4 regions of the Robertmurraya sp. FSL R5-0851 genome follow, and region 3 is predicted to be linked to each of the others. Evidence: riboswitches for the same ligand, from Rfam matches in the RefSeq annotation. Region 3 holds a riboswitch; each other region holds the start of a gene.
What was found. A riboswitch is a leader RNA that binds a small molecule or an ion and turns the genes downstream of it on or off. The one in region 3 is predicted to bind cobalamin.
Positions count from the first base shown of each region.

Region 1: linked by a shared signal. The riboswitch ahead of MKX65_RS01215 (helical backbone metal receptor) and the one ahead of MKX65_RS11275 (anaerobic ribonucleoside triphosphate reductase) in region 3 are both predicted to bind cobalamin.
Region 2: linked by a shared signal. The riboswitch ahead of MKX65_RS03265 (ribonucleoside-diphosphate reductase subunit alpha) and the one ahead of MKX65_RS11275 (anaerobic ribonucleoside triphosphate reductase) in region 3 are both predicted to bind cobalamin.
Region 4: linked by a shared signal. The riboswitch ahead of cobT (nicotinate-nucleotide--dimethylbenzimidazole phosphoribosyltransferase) and the one ahead of MKX65_RS11275 (anaerobic ribonucleoside triphosphate reductase) in region 3 are both predicted to bind cobalamin.

Region 1 covers NZ_JBBOOE010000001.1:221,982-226,201, reverse strand. Annotated here, with positions in the region: gene MKX65_RS01220 (FecCD family ABC transporter permease) at 1-696, opposite strand, end outside; gene MKX65_RS01215 (helical backbone metal receptor) at 659-1,630, opposite strand; cobalamin riboswitch at 1,774-1,960, opposite strand; gene MKX65_RS01210 (glycerol-3-phosphate acyltransferase) at 2,169-2,726, shown strand; gene MKX65_RS01205 (aminotransferase class V-fold PLP-dependent enzyme) at 2,937-4,220, shown strand, end outside.
Region 2 covers NZ_JBBOOE010000001.1:627,589-631,808, forward strand. Annotated here, with positions in the region: gene MKX65_RS03260 (DHA2 family efflux MFS transporter permease subunit) at 94-1,635, shown strand; cobalamin riboswitch at 2,170-2,367, shown strand; gene MKX65_RS03265 (ribonucleoside-diphosphate reductase subunit alpha) at 2,507-4,220, shown strand, end outside.
Region 3 covers NZ_JBBOOE010000001.1:2,226,016-2,230,235, forward strand. Annotated here, with positions in the region: gene MKX65_RS11275 (anaerobic ribonucleoside triphosphate reductase) at 1-2,084, opposite strand, end outside; cobalamin riboswitch at 2,313-2,491, opposite strand; gene codB (cytosine permease) at 2,651-3,913, opposite strand; gene codA (cytosine deaminase) at 4,040-4,220, opposite strand, start outside.
Region 4 covers NZ_JBBOOE010000001.1:3,676,936-3,681,155, reverse strand. Annotated here, with positions in the region: gene cobT (nicotinate-nucleotide--dimethylbenzimidazole phosphoribosyltransferase) at 589-2,376, opposite strand; cobalamin riboswitch at 2,464-2,631, opposite strand; partial or broken gene MKX65_RS18925 (cation:proton antiporter domain-containing protein) at 2,887-3,129, shown strand; gene MKX65_RS27140 (SMODS domain-containing nucleotidyltransferase) at 4,034-4,220, shown strand, end outside.

The sequences.
Region 1 (4,220 bases), 2.0 Mb from region 3:
TTTACCGTTGAAAATTAAGATGGCTGAACCTATTAGGAAGAATGGGAGAATAATTTTTATGTATACCCAGCCTCTCATAGAAACGCTACCTAGTAACCATCCAATAATTTGACGTAACTCCTCACCTGTTAAGGCAATCATTAATGAGATAAGGGCTCCAAGAAAGGAGCTAAAAATGATTCCTGTTAAGATAATCGTCTCCACTCGCATCGATCGCTCTATTTTTTGTGCAAAACCTAATACGAGGAAAATAGTGATAAAAGAGAACAAAATACTGAGAACAGGAAGGGTGAATGCCCCAATGACTGGAAGTGACAGTTGAAAAAACAAGGTAACAACTGCTCCAACCGAAGCACCTGAGGATACGCCTAATGTATAGGGGTCTGCCAGTGGATTTCTGAGTAAACCTTGAAAGGCAGCTCCAGCAATCGCTAGAGCTGCTCCAACAAGTCCTGCTAAGATGACTCTTGGCAGACGGATATTCGATACAATGTTTACATACATTTGGTCAACTCCATCTAGTGATATAAATGGAAAGATTTGTGCAAGTAAGATTTGAATCGTACTTAAGATCGGAACTTTCACGGTTCCTAGTGAGATACCTAGTACAATAGCCAATAGGAGAAACGAGGCTCCCATGGTGTAGGCTACTATTCGATTAGTTATTAAATACTTCCGGATATACGGCTTTTGCAAGTTCCTCTACCCCTTCAACGACCCTTGGACCTGGTCTGTTAACAAGATCTGGATTAACATCAACCACCTGCTTATTTTTGATCGCACTTACATCCGCCCAACCTTCTCTTGCCATTAGCTGACCTACAGGGTCTTCAATGTAATTATAAGTAGCAATAATGACATCGGGATTACGTTCAAGGATAGATTCTTGGTCAATGCTTGGCCAGCCCTCAAGATCTCCCGTTGCATTTTCTGCATTTATGGTTTGTAGCATGACATCCATGAATGTGTTTTTACCAACTGAATAGATATCTGGAGCTGGAGATATTTCAATATATACCTTTTTCTTTTCTGTCACTGTAGCTGCTTTTTCTTTAATTTCTTCAATTTTAGCTTTCATGTCAGCAGTTAACGCTTCTGCTTCTTCTGTTGTTCCTGTCAGTTGACCGATTATACCAATTGTATCGTAGACATCTTCAAAATTAACGGCATCATTTACGATGAACACCTTGATACCTGCATCCCTCATTTGCTGAAAACCAGCTTCAGAAGAGGCTGCTGAAGATTCGTGTGCTAACACTAAATCTGGATTAAGTGCAATAACTTTTTCAATATCTACATTGAAATCTCCTACTTTTTCAACCTCTGCTGTTTCTTCTGGGTACGTATCATTTGTTGTTAACCCCACAACTTTATCTCCTAGTCCCAATTCGTAAATAATTTCCGTGTTACTAGGAATTAGAGAAATGATTGATGCTGGTTCTTCCTCTATTACTACTTCATTATCTAATGCATCTTTGATCGTAACTGGAAAGGCCGCTTTTTCCGCTTTTTCCGTTTGACCTTCTGTGTTTTGGTTTTCTTCTGTGTTTTCCGTTGTGCTCCCACAACCAGCAAGAATCCCTAGTGATAGTACGAGTAATGCAAATAGTGCGTAAAACTTTTGGCGCATGTTCTTTCCCCCTGTATAATGTAAAAAATAAAAAACATCTTCCTACAAAGGCAGGAAGATGTTGGTATGATAGACGTTTTACACTGATTAGAAATAAAATAATAGGTAAGGGTCTGCCACACCACTCCTATCCTCGTAGGAAATTCGGTGTATAGCAATAGGCGAGTTTCCTGGCTTATGGTCATTGCTTGCTACACCTTCCCATACATATAATGTACAGTGGTATACTTGCAGCTTGCTCCCATTTACAGTGGCGGGACCGCGTTGGAATTTCACCAACTTCCTTTTTAAGTCTTCAATCATGAAAACACCTACTACTAGTCGAATTATGAAATTTTCTGCTACGTCTGATTATACACCAACCAAGCCCAAAAAACGCAACCCTTTTTAACAAAAAGGTGTCAAAAAGGTGTCAGACACCGTCCGTGGACACTTCACCCTGTTTTGTCCACCTGGGGCGGACAGTAACTTCTTATTGTGAAGAGGTTTTGCTTAGCATAATATGGAATATATACAACATAGCGCGGAGGTCATGTCTATGGTAGTAGTGGTCTATTTCTTCTTATCCTACTTCATTGGATGCATCATGTTTGGATACATTATTGGAAGACTGTTTGGAAGGATGGATATTCGGAAGGTCGGCAGTGGAAACGTGGGTGCTCGTAATATCGGGCGAAGTTTAAATAAGACGGCCTTTGTCGCTACCTTTTTAGGAGATGCGTCTAAAGGAGCGGCAGCTATCCTTCTTGGCAGAATGCTAGGCTTTTCAGAGGAAATTCAATTAGCAGGATTTCTACTAGTCCTTGTAGGACATATTTGGCCCATCACCCTTTCCTTTAAGGGCGGAAAAGGAATCTCTAGCTTTCTCGGAGGAATCATTACTTTTGAACCGACCGTAATCGTGGTCATACTCGTTAGCTTCGCCATCACATATCCTTTTTCCCGAAGTTTTACAATGTCTGGTCTGCTAAGCCTATGCATTCTTCCAATCTATTTCTTTATTGAGTCTTATACATACACCGGCGTCGGCATAATTGCACTCACCATAATCACGATTCTTTTTGCTCATCGAACAAATATAAAGGCTCTTTTCTAAAACATTGTTGCTATATAAACACTTTTTCAGAATTAAACTATATGTTTCAGCAGCCAATCAGGATTTTATCCTCCTTAGAAAAGAGCTACTCTCCAAATAGACCAATAAACTCAGCGTTATGCGGGGAAAAATCCGGCTTCTGGATTTTTCCAAAACAACAAACTTTACGAAAACAGCCAATATAAAAGAAAGAATATAGGGGGAAACCAAATGGGCTTGCTTTTTAAAATTGCAAGAAGCGAAGAAGAAATGGAGCAAATTCATAAGCTAAATTATCGTACCTTTGTCGAAGAGATCCCACAGCATCCAAAGTCTGATACAGAAAGAAGAGTTGACCCTTTTCATGCAGAAAATACGTACCTCATTTGCTTAAAAAACAAACAGCTCATTGGAATGATTGCGGTTCGAGACAAGCGACCTTTTTCCATTGATAAAAAAATTGGTCCAGTAGAAGATCATCTTCCCTTTCAAGCTCATCTTTTATGCGAAATCCGCCTCCTCGCAGTTGATGCAAAAAATCGGAACGGAAGAGTGTTTCTAGGCCTTTCCCAATTATTAGCCAACTACTGTATCAAGCAAGGGTACGACGCAGCCGTTATCTCAGGAACGACCAGACAAACAAAGCTGTACACACAACTCGGCTTCACCGTGTTTCATGATCCAGTTGGAACAGAAGAGGCACAATTTCATCCGATGTATATCACTAGAGACACCTTTGAAAAACAAGTCTCTTCACGCATAGGGATTTCTTCTAGACGGTTTATACCCGGACCCATTATGGTAGCAGATGATGTGACCAAAGCGCTTATGAGTCCACCCATCTCTCATCGCTCTAAAGCCTTTCTAACATTATTTAATTCTGTAAAGGAAAAGCTTTTGAGGTTAACCAAAGCTGCCAATTGCCAGCTTCTTCTTGGATCTGGAACGCTTGCGAATGAAGTCATCGCCATGCAGTTGAAAAAACTTTCGAATGGAGTCATTTTTATTAACGGGGAGTTTGGAAAGCGACTGCAAGGTCACGCCATCCGTGCTGGCTTATCTTTTGAAAGTTATGAAATACCGTGGGGAACATCATTTACTTTGAAAGAAATAAAGGAGGTTATCCAAAAGCATAACCCTGAGTGGATCTGGTTTACCCATTGCGAAACATCGACTGGTGTTCTCAACTCTTTAGCTGATATGAGGGAGGCTTGCGCAGAAAAAGATATAAAGATCTGCCTTGATGCTATTAGTTCCATAGGAGCTAGCCCTGTGAATCTCTCAAATATCTATCTTGCCTCAGGAGTTAGCGGGAAAGCACTGGGCTCGTATTCAGGTCTTTCCATTGTGTTTCACCAGCATTACATAAAAAAGGATGAATCGATTCCAAGCTATCTGGATCTCGGATGGTATATTGAGAACGACGGAGTCCCCTTTACCCATTCATCTAATCTTATTTCCGCTCTTCACCAAGCACTTGAAATCTATGAAGAGGACCAACCTTTCGAAAGAATT
Region 2 (4,220 bases), 1.6 Mb from region 3:
TTTCCATTGCATTTTTTGTACTGAGGGTATAATATATGTTAAGTATATAACTGAAGTACATTTTATTGGACTTATAGTATAGGGGGAACATACATGGCTGAAAAACAAGATAAACGGCCGCCATACGGAATTATTGGAGTTCTGTTAATTGGGGCTTTCATCACGTTTTTAAATAACACCTTATTAAATATTGCTTTGCCATCCATCATGAAGGATTTAGAGGTAGAAGCTGCCACGGTTCAATGGTTAACTACAGGCTTTATGCTCGTTAACGGGATATTAATTCCGGCTACGGCCTTCTTAATACAGAAATATTCTGTTCGTAATTTATTTTTAGTCGCTATGAGTTTATTCACGATCGGTACACTAGTTGCTGGTGTGGCTCACGAATTTCCGATTCTTTTAGCAGGACGTATGCTTCAGGCATCCGGATCGGCCATTATGATGCCATTGCTTATGAACGTCATGCTTGTTAGCTTCCCAATTGAAAAAAGAGGAACAGCGATGGGGGTATTTGGTTTAATTATCATGTTTGCGCCAGCGATTGGACCTACCTTATCAGGGTGGATTATTGAGCACTATGATTGGAGAATGCTTTTCCACTTTATTACCCCTATTTCAGTAGTAGTGGTATTAATCGGATTCTTCCTTTTAAAAGATAAGAAAGAAAAGAGTAATCTTCGTTTAGACTTTTTCTCCTTACTTTTATCAAGTATTGGATTTGGTGGAATCCTTTACGGCTTCAGCTCAGCAGGAAGCAAGGGCTGGGACAGTCCGCATGTGTACCTGGCGATTGCCGTCGGTTTCATTTCGCTAGTAACATTTATTTTAAAACAAATGAAGCAAGACACTCCGTTGTTAAACTTTGGAGTGTTTAAATACCCAATGTTTGCCTTGTCATCTACTATTTCCATGGTAACCAACATGGCATTGTTCTCAGGAATGATCCTTATTCCCATTTATGTTCAAACGATTCGTGGAATTTCTCCACTGGACGCAGGGCTAATGCTCCTACCAGGTGCCATCGCCATGGCGATTATGTCTCCTATTACGGGGAGATTGTTTGATAAATTTGGTGGGCGAGTATTGGCGCTTATTGGTTTAGGAATCACGGTGATCACTACGTATGAGTTTAGTCAGTTAACGGTAGATTTAAGCTATACCCACTTAGTTATCCTTTACACGGTCCGGATGATCGGGATGTCATTTGTTATGATGCCTGTTTCAACAAACGGATTAAATCAACTTCCGACGCGTTTCTATCCACATGGTACAGCAATGAACAATACGTTAAACCAAGTGGCTGGGGCAATCGGAACCGCATTACTCGTTACAGTTATGTCCAATCGTACAGAAACACACGCTCAAGAACTAGCTGACGAAGCGATGAAGACGGCAGCCGGTCAAGGAGCAGGAGTCGCACAGCCAACTGCTGAAATGATCGCTCAAATGAAAGAGCAGATCATGATGAAGGCGATGCTCGAAGGAATAAACGATGCATTCCTAGTGGCTACAGGGATTTCAATTGTTGCCTTCATTCTCGCTTTCTTTATCAAGCGTGCCACTCAAGCAGAGGATCCTCTAGAAGGAAAAGAGGCGCCAAAGGTGGTACCGGCGAAGTTAGCTGAGAATTAAATATAAAAAAGAAGAACTCCTTGAAAATGAAAAGGAGTTCTTCTTTTTTAGTTGTGCTTTTGATTGGGATACCTTCACCGTCTGTTTTGAAGTACGGTGTTCATGAAGATATTGAAATTTGTCTTATCCTTAATCAAGTAACCAGCAAAAGTAAAATAACCGGAGATTTTTACGTTAAATGTAGAACGGAGTTCGTTTTGGGGTAAATAAGTGGAGGTTTTCCGCTTATCCAAAGAAAAAACCCCTATTTTCAATTTTTCTGAGACAATAGGCGGAATCTCTCCGTCTATTTAGGTCTTTTTTAGAAAAAATTACTAATTAAGCGGAATACCTCCGTCTATTTATCAGATCGGTTGCTTAACCTGATCCACAGCCGATAGTGAGTAGCTACAGGCCCCATGTCCTCCCGAAGTCAACAACAATATTTTACCAAAACAAACATTTTCTACTTGCTAATCTACTAAACTACCTTTAGTATTAAATTTGTATTATCTAGATATGGGTATATAAAATTAAATTCCAACTATATATAGTGTTGTTGCCTTAAGATAAGATGCCGCACGGCTTAATAGGGAATCTGGTGAAAGACCAGAACTGCCCCCGCAACTGTAAATGCTGACAAAATGAACAAACCACTGTGTAGTTTGCTTACGAGAAGTAGGTGCCTAAATGGGAAGGGTTCAAAGTAGAGTGAAGCATAAGTCAGGAGACCTATCTTACTTAAGATGTTTCAACTTCTTCGGGGACTTGGGAAGATGAGACGATGGCGACAGAAGACAAAATCGTGTTTGCCTGTTTGTCTTTTGCTGAAATCGTTTCATCCGCTCAAGGACCCACCTTAGCGGATTTTTTATTTTCAGGAGGGACGAGCATGACAGTAGTAGATGTACATGAAGATTATAAGTCGGTGTTAAGAGCGATTGAAGAGTGTTCTTCAACTTATCAGTTAGACGCGACAGAGATAACAAAAATGATCAATGAATTAGAGGCAGCAAAAAAAGAAGTGAGCCAACAAGCTTTATTTTATTCTTTAAATAAAATCGCGATGGACCAGCCGGATTGGACTTTTGTTGCCGCACGAATCTATTTAACGGAACTATACAAACAAGCTTCACAAAACCGAAACTACGATTCCACATATACATATGGGGACTTTTACGATTTGCTAGCAACGTTAACGGAGAAAGGAATTTACTCTCCAAAACTGCTGCAAATGTATACAGAGGAAGAAATTAAACAATTAGCAGCGGGAATCAATCCGGAACGAGATCAGCTTTTCAACTATATTGGTCTGTTCCTCTTTGCCGATCGTTACCTTGCAAGAGATCATGATCGAAAGGTATATGAATTGCCGCAAGAGAGATTCATGGTGATTGCCATGACTATCATGATGAACGAATCGAAAGGCCAAAGACTAGAGTTAGTAAAAGAAGCTTATTGGGCATTAAGCCATTTATATATGACTGTCGCAACACCAACCTTATCCAATGCTGGGAAGAACTTCGGTCAGCTGTCCTCTTGTTTTATTGACACAGTGGATGACTCGCTTGACGGGATTTATTTGAACAATTGGGATATCGCTCGCTTAAGTAAAGAAGGCGGTGGCATCGGAATTTATTACGGAAAGGTTCGTGCGTTAGGTTCCGATATCAAAGGGTTCAAAGGGATGTCCTCTGGTGTTGTACCTTGGATTCGATTGATTAATGATACGGCTGTAAGTGTCGATCAATTGGGGCAAAGACAAGGAGCAGTCGCCATTTATTTAGATATATTCCATAAAGACGTGATGAATGGCTTCCTTGAGCTAAAAACCAATAACGGTGATGAACGAAGAAAGGCTCACGATATTTTCACTGGAGTTACCATTCCAGATTTATTTATGGAAAAACTTTTAGAAAAAGATGAAAATGGCAGAAGCATCGGGGAATGGCATACATTCTGTCCACACCAAGTAAAGCAGCTGATGGGCTGGAAGGACGAAAATGGAACACCTCTTGGACTTGAAGACTTTTATGATGAAAATGATAGAAAGTATTTTACGGAAAAATACGAAGAAGCGGTGAATCAGCCTCTTTTACCAAGAAAAACCTACCGTGCAATGGATATTATGGCCCGAATCATGGTCGCACAGTTAGAAACAGGTACACCATACATGTTCTATCGAGATGAGGTCAATCGTCAAAATCCAAATAAGCGTACAGAAGGAAGAACGTCTATCTACTGCAGTAATTTATGTACCGAAATTGCCCAAAACATGTCGAGTACAACGATTGTAAAAGAATACAAGGACGAAGATGGCAATCTAGTAATCGTAAGAAAGCCGGGAGAATTTGTTGTATGTAATCTTTCCTCGATCAATCTCGCAAAGTCTTATGGTGCCAATGAGCTTGAACGATTAATCAGAATTCAAGTGCGGATGCTAGACAATGTGATTGATCTAAATACCATTCCAGTCGGACAAGCCGAATTAACGAATCAAAAATATCGAGCGGTCGGCCTAGGTACGTTTGGATGGCATCACCTATTAGCCTTACAATCGATCCACTGGGAATCAGAGGAAGCGGTCCAGTTTGCTGATGAACTAT
Region 3 (4,220 bases):
TCTATGCATCGACAGATCGTATGATTTAAGCTGAAATAGCCGATATCTAATTGATGGGCCATGAGCACCATTTTTTCGATCGCCTGCCAGTTTTCTAATGCTTTTCCATCTAATTCAATATACGCAATATGTCCACCTAACGTTAAGGCATGGTACGGTGCTTCAATGGTCATTTTCTTAACCGCAGTCAAGTGATGCCAGACTGGGACATGGTTTGAATTGGTATAGTATTCTCGAGTATTAATTCCTTCTACTTCACCAAAACGTTCTCGATCATGTTTTGGAAATTTTTTGCATAACGACTCGGCGGGTGTAGCAAGTAAGCTATAGTTAAGTTGATATCGTTCTTTTAGTTCCGTACATTTATCTCGCATAAAAGTGACGATTTCCAACCCTTTTGTTTGTGCTTCATCCGATTCTCCGTGATGTTTCCCCACTAAAACGAGTAAACATTCTGCTAATCCAATAAATCCAATTGCTAAAGTAGATTGATTGATTACCTTTTCAATAGAGTCTTCTGGTTTTAATTCACTTCCACCCCGCCATAAATATTTCATGACCGTTTGGAACTGTTTCGCGAAAGCTTGTTTTTGGAAATCAAAGCGGATTTTTAATTGTTCACCCACTTCTTCTAGTAAATACTCAAGTTTTTCATAAAAACGGCTCCATTTCTCACCTTCAGAAATTCTTTCTTTTTTTCCTTCTTCCCATGTCTCTAATGCGATTCGCACTAGATTAATAGAAGTAAAGGAAGCATTCCCCCGACCAACGGAAGTTTTTTCTCCATGAATATTTTCAAATACACGAGTCCGACAACCCATGGTAGCTGCTTCATACAGATAACGTGTTGGATCTCCGGCACTCCATTTTTCATGCTGATTAAAGGGCGCATCTAAATTGATAAAGTTTGGAAAGAAACGTTTTGCCGTTACGCGACAAGCTAATTGGAATAAATCATAATTAGGATCGCCCTCTTTCAAGTTGACACCGTCTTTCACTTTAAAAATTTGAATCGGAAAAATAGCTGTATGCCCATAACCAACGCCACGTTCTGTTGAAAGGAGTAGCTGCTCCATCACACATCGTCCCTCTGGAGAGGTATCTGTCCCGTAATTAATGGAAGAGAAAACAACTTGATTCCCGCCGCGCGAATGAATGCTGTTCATGTTATGTATAAACCCTTCCATCGCTTGATACACCGTATTTATGGTACGATTCAATGCATATTGAATGACTCTTTCCTCTCCGCTCAAACCATCCAAATCATTTTCCTTATAAACAGAAATAGGAACAGCCATTAATTTATCAAAATCACTTCCCGTAAATTCACAAGCCTTCTTTAATTCTTTTTCATACGTTACTTTAACAAATGGAGCCATATAGAAATCAAATGCTGGAATGGCTTGTCCTCCGTGCATTTCATTTTGAGCAGTCTCAAGAGATATACACGCCATAATTGCCGCCCCATGAATCCCGTTGGGACGACGCAGTGCAGCATGATTCACCTCCATTCCCTTTTCGAGCAGTTGATCAAGCGGATGTTGTAAGCAAGTTAAGCTTCGAGTTGGATAATAATCCAGGTCATGGATATGGATCGCTCCCGTTCGATGCAAGAAATGATGTTCCGGTTTCAACAATTCGGCTGTCGTATAAGCTTTTGTTGTTTCACTTGCGAACTTCATCATCATACCCGAAGGTGTCTCCGCACTCATATTGGCATTTTCCTTCGTAATATCGTTTGATTCCGCACGAATAATCTGCTCCATCGTATCAAATGATTTTCCATTTCTAGCTTTCGTTCTTTCTTCACGGTATAAAATATAGGCAGTTGCTACGTCGATTCTTTCATTCTTCACTAGCTCCATTTCAACAAAGTCTTGAATTTCTTCTACTGAAATTTGCCTTTGTTGGATTTGTGTATGTAAAGCTTCCACTACCTTTTGAGCTAGGTTCGTTGTCATTCCTGGTTCTGTAGCTCGTTCAGCCTTTTCAACAGCCTGTATGATTTTTTCAGGACAAAACGGAACCATACATTTATCTCGTTTGATTACTTCTTGTAAGGTATTCATCATTAGCAAAATCATCACGTTCTTTCGTAATAGGATATGTAGGTGAAGAATGGTGGTTGATTACATTTTTAATAGGGAGGTTTTCTAGCAGCAGTTCAGATGGTTTAAGCATAAAGTTTCATCAAATCCCTCTTTTCGTCGTCATATAAAAAGGCTATCTCTTTAAAAGAGATAGCCTAAAATGGAAACGTTCAGAAATAAAAAAATGGTTACGTCTCCATTCCTCAATCCCCGAAGAAATGATTCATCTGTTTTATATAGGCAGGTCTCCTGGCTTGGCTTCATTCTCCGATTCCCTTCCCATGCAGTTGCATAGTGGCATTGAATCATCGTCAGCTTCACAGTTGCGGGGACAGCATCGGAATCACACCGAATTTCCCTATTAAACTACATATAGTAGTACCTGTATAAAACGAACACCATATATTGTTTTTAATAGAATCAAGTGTACCACCCTTGAAATGGAAAGTAAATCTATAAATAGGAAGTTCACGAAAATGTAAAATTTAGACTTCCTCAAGTAAACCCTGTTTCCCAATAAAAAAATAGACGAAGTTTTCACTCCGTCAAATAACATTGCCTTATTCAACTGGTGTCGTAACTTCATCCTTTACGATACTACCTCTCTTCGCTACAATTTCAAGTGATGTAGCTGCAATATAGACCATAACGGCAGCTACTATTGCATTAACGGGTGGTATACCAGGTAATAAGTTGGCTGCCACTATACCTACGGCCCATGCAACAATAGCATTTGCATTAACATTTTTAACTTCTGTTTGAAGATAGCCCGTTTTTCTTCTTAATAAGAAGTAATCCACTAAGATAATCGCACCGATGGAAGGAATGGTCGATCCTAAAATAGTTAACCAGCTAATGAAGTTATTATAGACAATCATGGAAAGCACTGTACCTAGCATTCCATTAAATAAAACGATTTTATTCTTTGGTAATTTGGTAATGTGAGAAAAGCCCAAGCCCGATGTATAGAGTGAATTATCATTGGTGGACCAAATGTTTAGACCTAAAACGATAATGGCTGGAATAATTAATCCTTGAGAAACCATAACATCAGAAATATCTGCATAACCGATGGCTAATGTTCCAACCATACCGAAAGTAAACATTAATGAGTTACCAATAAAATAAGCAATAAAGGTAGTTAGGAAGCCGTCCCTTTTGTTTTTTGAAAATCTCGTAAAATCCGCCGTTAACGTGGCTCCTCCGATAAATGACCCAATACAAATGGATAAAGCTAACGTATAAGAAATACTCTCGGTGGGTTCTAGTTGCATTAAAGCCGTAAAGCCACCCACATCTGCCGTCGCTTTGAACACCGAAAAGCTTCCTAAAATAGCAATGGCAGGGACAGCCACGATACTAAGCGCGGTTAATGCCTTCATCCCCCAATAAGCGGTTGAGGTCATTAAAATACCAGATACAATGATGAGTAAGGGCAAGCTAATTCCCGTTGCCTTGTTCACCATTAAGGCAAATGTGGCCACACCCACACCAAACCATCCCACTTGAATCGCACTTAACAAAAAGGAAGTAAGATACGAGCCTTTCTTACCAAACGAATAACTGGTTAATAAATGAGTAGTTAGTCCTGACTTGGCTCCTATTAGTCCAAGAAACGCGGCATAAATACCTAGAATTAAATTACCGATCAAAACAATGACAATAAATTCCTTCATGCCCATCCCTTGACCCAACGTTCCTCCAGCTACCATGCTAGAAGAGAAGAAAGTAAAACCTAGCATGACAAAAAACATGGATAGAAAGCCTCTACGGTGCCCCTGTGGAATTGGCTCTAATGCAAAATCTTTATCCATATGCTCCATAATTAAAACCCCCTAAGGTATTTATAAGATTAGATTTTTGGTATCAACATTCACGTTTTTTGAATTCCACCAGAGCATCTTAGCGAGACGCTCGGTGTCATTTCTCACAGAAGTGTTAGTATCACATTATTTTGTAAAAGTGGGGATATTCACTTTTACTTCCGCCGGGATCGTTTCAACAAGAACTTCCCCATTTCTGATGGAATATAAAATGGATGATTGACATCTAATGGCTTCATATTCAGAATCTGTATCCAGTACAACTAAGTTCGCTTGGTTTCCAACTGTCAAGCCATAACTTTCTTTC
Region 4 (4,220 bases), 1.5 Mb from region 3:
GGTATGTAAGATGACCGTTATTCAAACTTGATAGATCTACATGAAACTCTTCACAGGCTCGTACATCTGAAAGATATTAATAAAATTAATTCTATTCTTGATGATTTACAACTGAACAGCAAACAAAAGGGAAAAGTAAATGAACTCAGAAGTTTATGTAAAAACTATACGATTTGATTGAGATTAAACTAATTTCACTTGAGTACATAGAATTGAATGAATTGGATTAGTTGGAACGCCGTATACGGTGAAAGTCGCACGTACGGTGTGAACAGGGGGAAAAGGGAACGATTCTCTCAAACCCTTACCTATCTGTTTCAATAAGACAATAAAACCAAACAGAACTTCCGGTTTTATGAAAGTTCTGTTTATTATATTTATATCAACATATATAAATTTGATTGATTTTCAATAAGACAGTTTTCCGTAATCGGGACATTTAATGAAATAACTTTATTATTCATTATGGTTAGTAAGAACAATATGGGAAACATATGTTAATAAAAGATTTAGAAACGGTTCTTCTAATGAAGAAGGACTCGTTTCGTTTATAACTCTATCAAATCCAGCTAAATAATGGTCACTTAACTATTTAGTTTTATTGCTTCCCCAATTGTCAGTATAAATTAAATTGTCTATTGGTATTCGTTTTCCCCATCCGACTGTCTCTAATACAGGTTGTTCTTGAAACTGATGTGTATACCCAACTGACATCAAACCGATAGGCTCGATATGTGGCGGAATATTAAGTATTTTTCGTATGTCTTGTTTCTTATAAAAGGAAACCCATCCAACTCCAAGCCCTTCAGCCCGAGCAGCTAACCATAAGTTCTGCATAGCACATACTACCGAATAGGCATCTGTTTCTGGTATCGTATTGCGTCCCAGTACATGATCCCCGTTCCTTGTCGGGTCACACGTAAAACAAATCGTAACAGGTGCCTCAAGAATACCTTCAAGTTTTAGCTTAGGATACAACAAAGACCGATCATCTTCAAAATATTTTCCTGCTACTTGTATTTCTTTAGAAACAACGTCATGTAATTGCTGTTTAATTTCGTCTGAGCGAACCGCAATGAAATTCCACGGTTGCATAAAGCCAACTGAGGGTGCATGGTGTGCTGCTTTTAAGATTCTGTACAGTTTTTCCTCCTCAATTGGTTGCTTTATAAATGAACGAATATCCCTTCGGCTATAAATTGCATTATAGACACCTTGTTTTTGTTGCACATCAAACTCATGAAGAGTTGCTATTTGCAATGTAGGTTCTGTAGGTAATATTTCAGATGTCTTCGCTACTTCTGCTGTACCTTTTACCGAACCATCAGTTGAACCAGAAACGCCTGCTTGCTCGAATGTAGACATTTCATTTGCAATTTTAATAGCTGATCTCACAATGGGAAGTGCAATTGCCGTCCCACTTCCTTCTCCAAGACGAAGGTTTAGATTAACAAGTGGCTGTAATCCTAAAAGTTTATTTACAAAGATATGACCCGGTTCCACTGATTGATGTGATGCAATAAGATAATGCACACATGCGGGAGTCATTCGAACCGCTGTCAACGCAGCCACAGCTGTGATGAAGCCATCTATTAAAACAGGGACTCGTGCTGCTGCAGCACCCAACACAATCCCAGCAAGTCCTGCTATTTCTAATCCCCCGACTTTTGCCAAAACGTCAATCGGATCAGCTGGATTGGGTTGATTTATTTCAATTGATCTTTTAATAACGTTGGCTTTTTTTACTTTTTCATCTGTATTTATTCCTGTTCCAAACCCAACGACTTGATCAACAGATAACTGCCCGAGTACGGCGACCATCGCACTACTTGCTGTGGTATTTCCGATTCCCATTTCTCCAAGTGCTAAAAGTCTCGCACCTTTCTGTATAGCTGACTGTGCTACCTCAATTCCTACTTCTATCGCCGAAACTGCTTCTGTCCTTTCCATAGCTGGTCCTTGCACCATGTTATTTGTTCCAAAGCGTATTTTTCTGTTGATTAAACCTGGAAGTTGCAACTCTCCATTAATACCTATATCAACAACCTGAACTGAGGCATTTGAAGCTCGGGATAAAACATTGATCGCTGCTCCACCTGTAATAAAATTTCTAACCATTTGCTGAGTAACTTCTGATGGATAAGCTGAAACTCCTTCTGCAGTTACACCATGGTCTGACGCCATTAACACTACCATTGCTGGGTCAATATTAGGTTGTGCATTTCCAGTTATACCTGCTATTTTAATCGCTAGTGATTCTAACAAGCCTAAACTTCCGAATGGTTTAGTTAGTGAGTTTAAATGTTGTTCCATTTGTTCCTGAGCTTTTGTGTTCAAACCATCAATTAAACTAATTGTTTCCTTTAATTTTTTCATAATTAACTTACTTCCTCCTTTAATGGTAATTCCCGACCATACAAAAAAAACCCAGCTTAAATAAGCTGAGGTCTTGCCATAACCACATTGTAGAACTTCTCTTAGGCAGGTCTCCTGACTCCGATTCATCACATGCTGCGCCTTCCCAGTTTCCCAGTGGCATTGCAGCAGCTCCTCGACTACAGTGGCGGGCTCCGCGTTGTTTTAAACTTCCCTATTCTCCTATACTTAGGCACCTAATGAAGACATTCTATAAAACTACGTATTAGTAAACCATAGAATAGTTAAAATGACAATCTTTTCATGAATCGTATTTTTATCGCAAAAAAATATAGTTATTTTTTCTAGAACTTGTGGAGAAGATTGGAGGTACACAAAGTGGTTACATGGTAGCACTTTGCCTTTAATAAGATTGTAGCGGAAATTGAATGACAGATAATAAATTTGTTAATGTTCGTAGTGAATTATGAAATTGATTATTCAATTAAAAAACTTTATTTTATTAAAAACGCGGTCCTCACGAAATTGTTAGGTGGTGCATTAGGAGCGAAGTTCACAGGCTTTTCTTCACCCACATCGTTTATTATAGGGGCTGGGATGGTATCAAGAGGAGAAGTTGCTATAATTATTGCAGCAACTGGACTACAAGAAGCTCTGTTACAACCATAATACTTCACTTCAATTATTATTGTAATAATATTTACGACTTTAGTTGCACCTCCAATGTTAAAGTATTTAATACAAGGGGAATAAAAAAGGAATATATTTGTTCAGGTCACTTAATAGTTGTCACTGGCAACTGATTTAAAAAGGAGGGCATTCCTGTAATAAAGCTAAGTTTGTGAACATGAACATATGCACTTATACTATAGGGGGCTTATCTACAGTATGATTTTTCACAGTATTTAACGTATGTAAAGATACCAAAAATGCCAGTTTTCTATCTTTGTAGACGCATTATCAACAGTAAGTATTTATAGTATTCAACGTACACAAAGATAGGACTTTACGTGGAGAGGTGGGTATGATAGGCTTGGATGCCAGATGAAACAACGGCTTCAGCCTTTCATGACCAATCATGCCCACAGAGGCTCCACGTCAAGTCCTTAACCACTTATCTTTGCATACATGTACATAAAGATAAAAGATGCATTCTATCAACCTTTTTTCGTTGATACTGTAGATAAGCCCCCTTTAGTTGAAGAAGGTAATAAAATTGGACCACACATATTAGATATGTGTGGTCCTTTTAGTGTCAACTATTTCACTTTCCTAACCTAAATATAATCATGTTCTATAAATATATGCACGATCGAGATGTTACTGGACTAGTAGCTGAGTAAACAAATCGGATATTTTTACAGCGTTACACAAAAGTGAATCAAAATCGGCAAAAATAGGTGCTTAAAGAGGAATTTAGGGATATGTCAAAATAGGAGTGGATGTTAACTGAAGGAATTTATTAGAGGTTTTATAACGAAATCACTTAAGGATGCCTTTGTATTAGTGTTTTGGGATAAAGTCAAAGTGTAGAAATTGAAGAGTTTTATGTCAGGATAAGGAGAGAAGGGTGATTCTCTTCTTTTTTTGAATAGAGGTTCTCGTGTATTTTTATATTCTTGGAAAAAATTATATAATAAAGTTAGCGAATATTGTCATGAGGAGGCAAATTATGTCGGTTAATCCTGTTAATAATCATTTAAAATCTTTAGCTAGTAAACTGGTTTTATCAGAGAAAGAAAAGGCAAGTATTTCAACATCAATAATCACCTTATCAAGAAGGTTAAATCTATATTTTGAAGGTGGGGAACTACATACTCATTTTCAAATCGGATCTTATATAA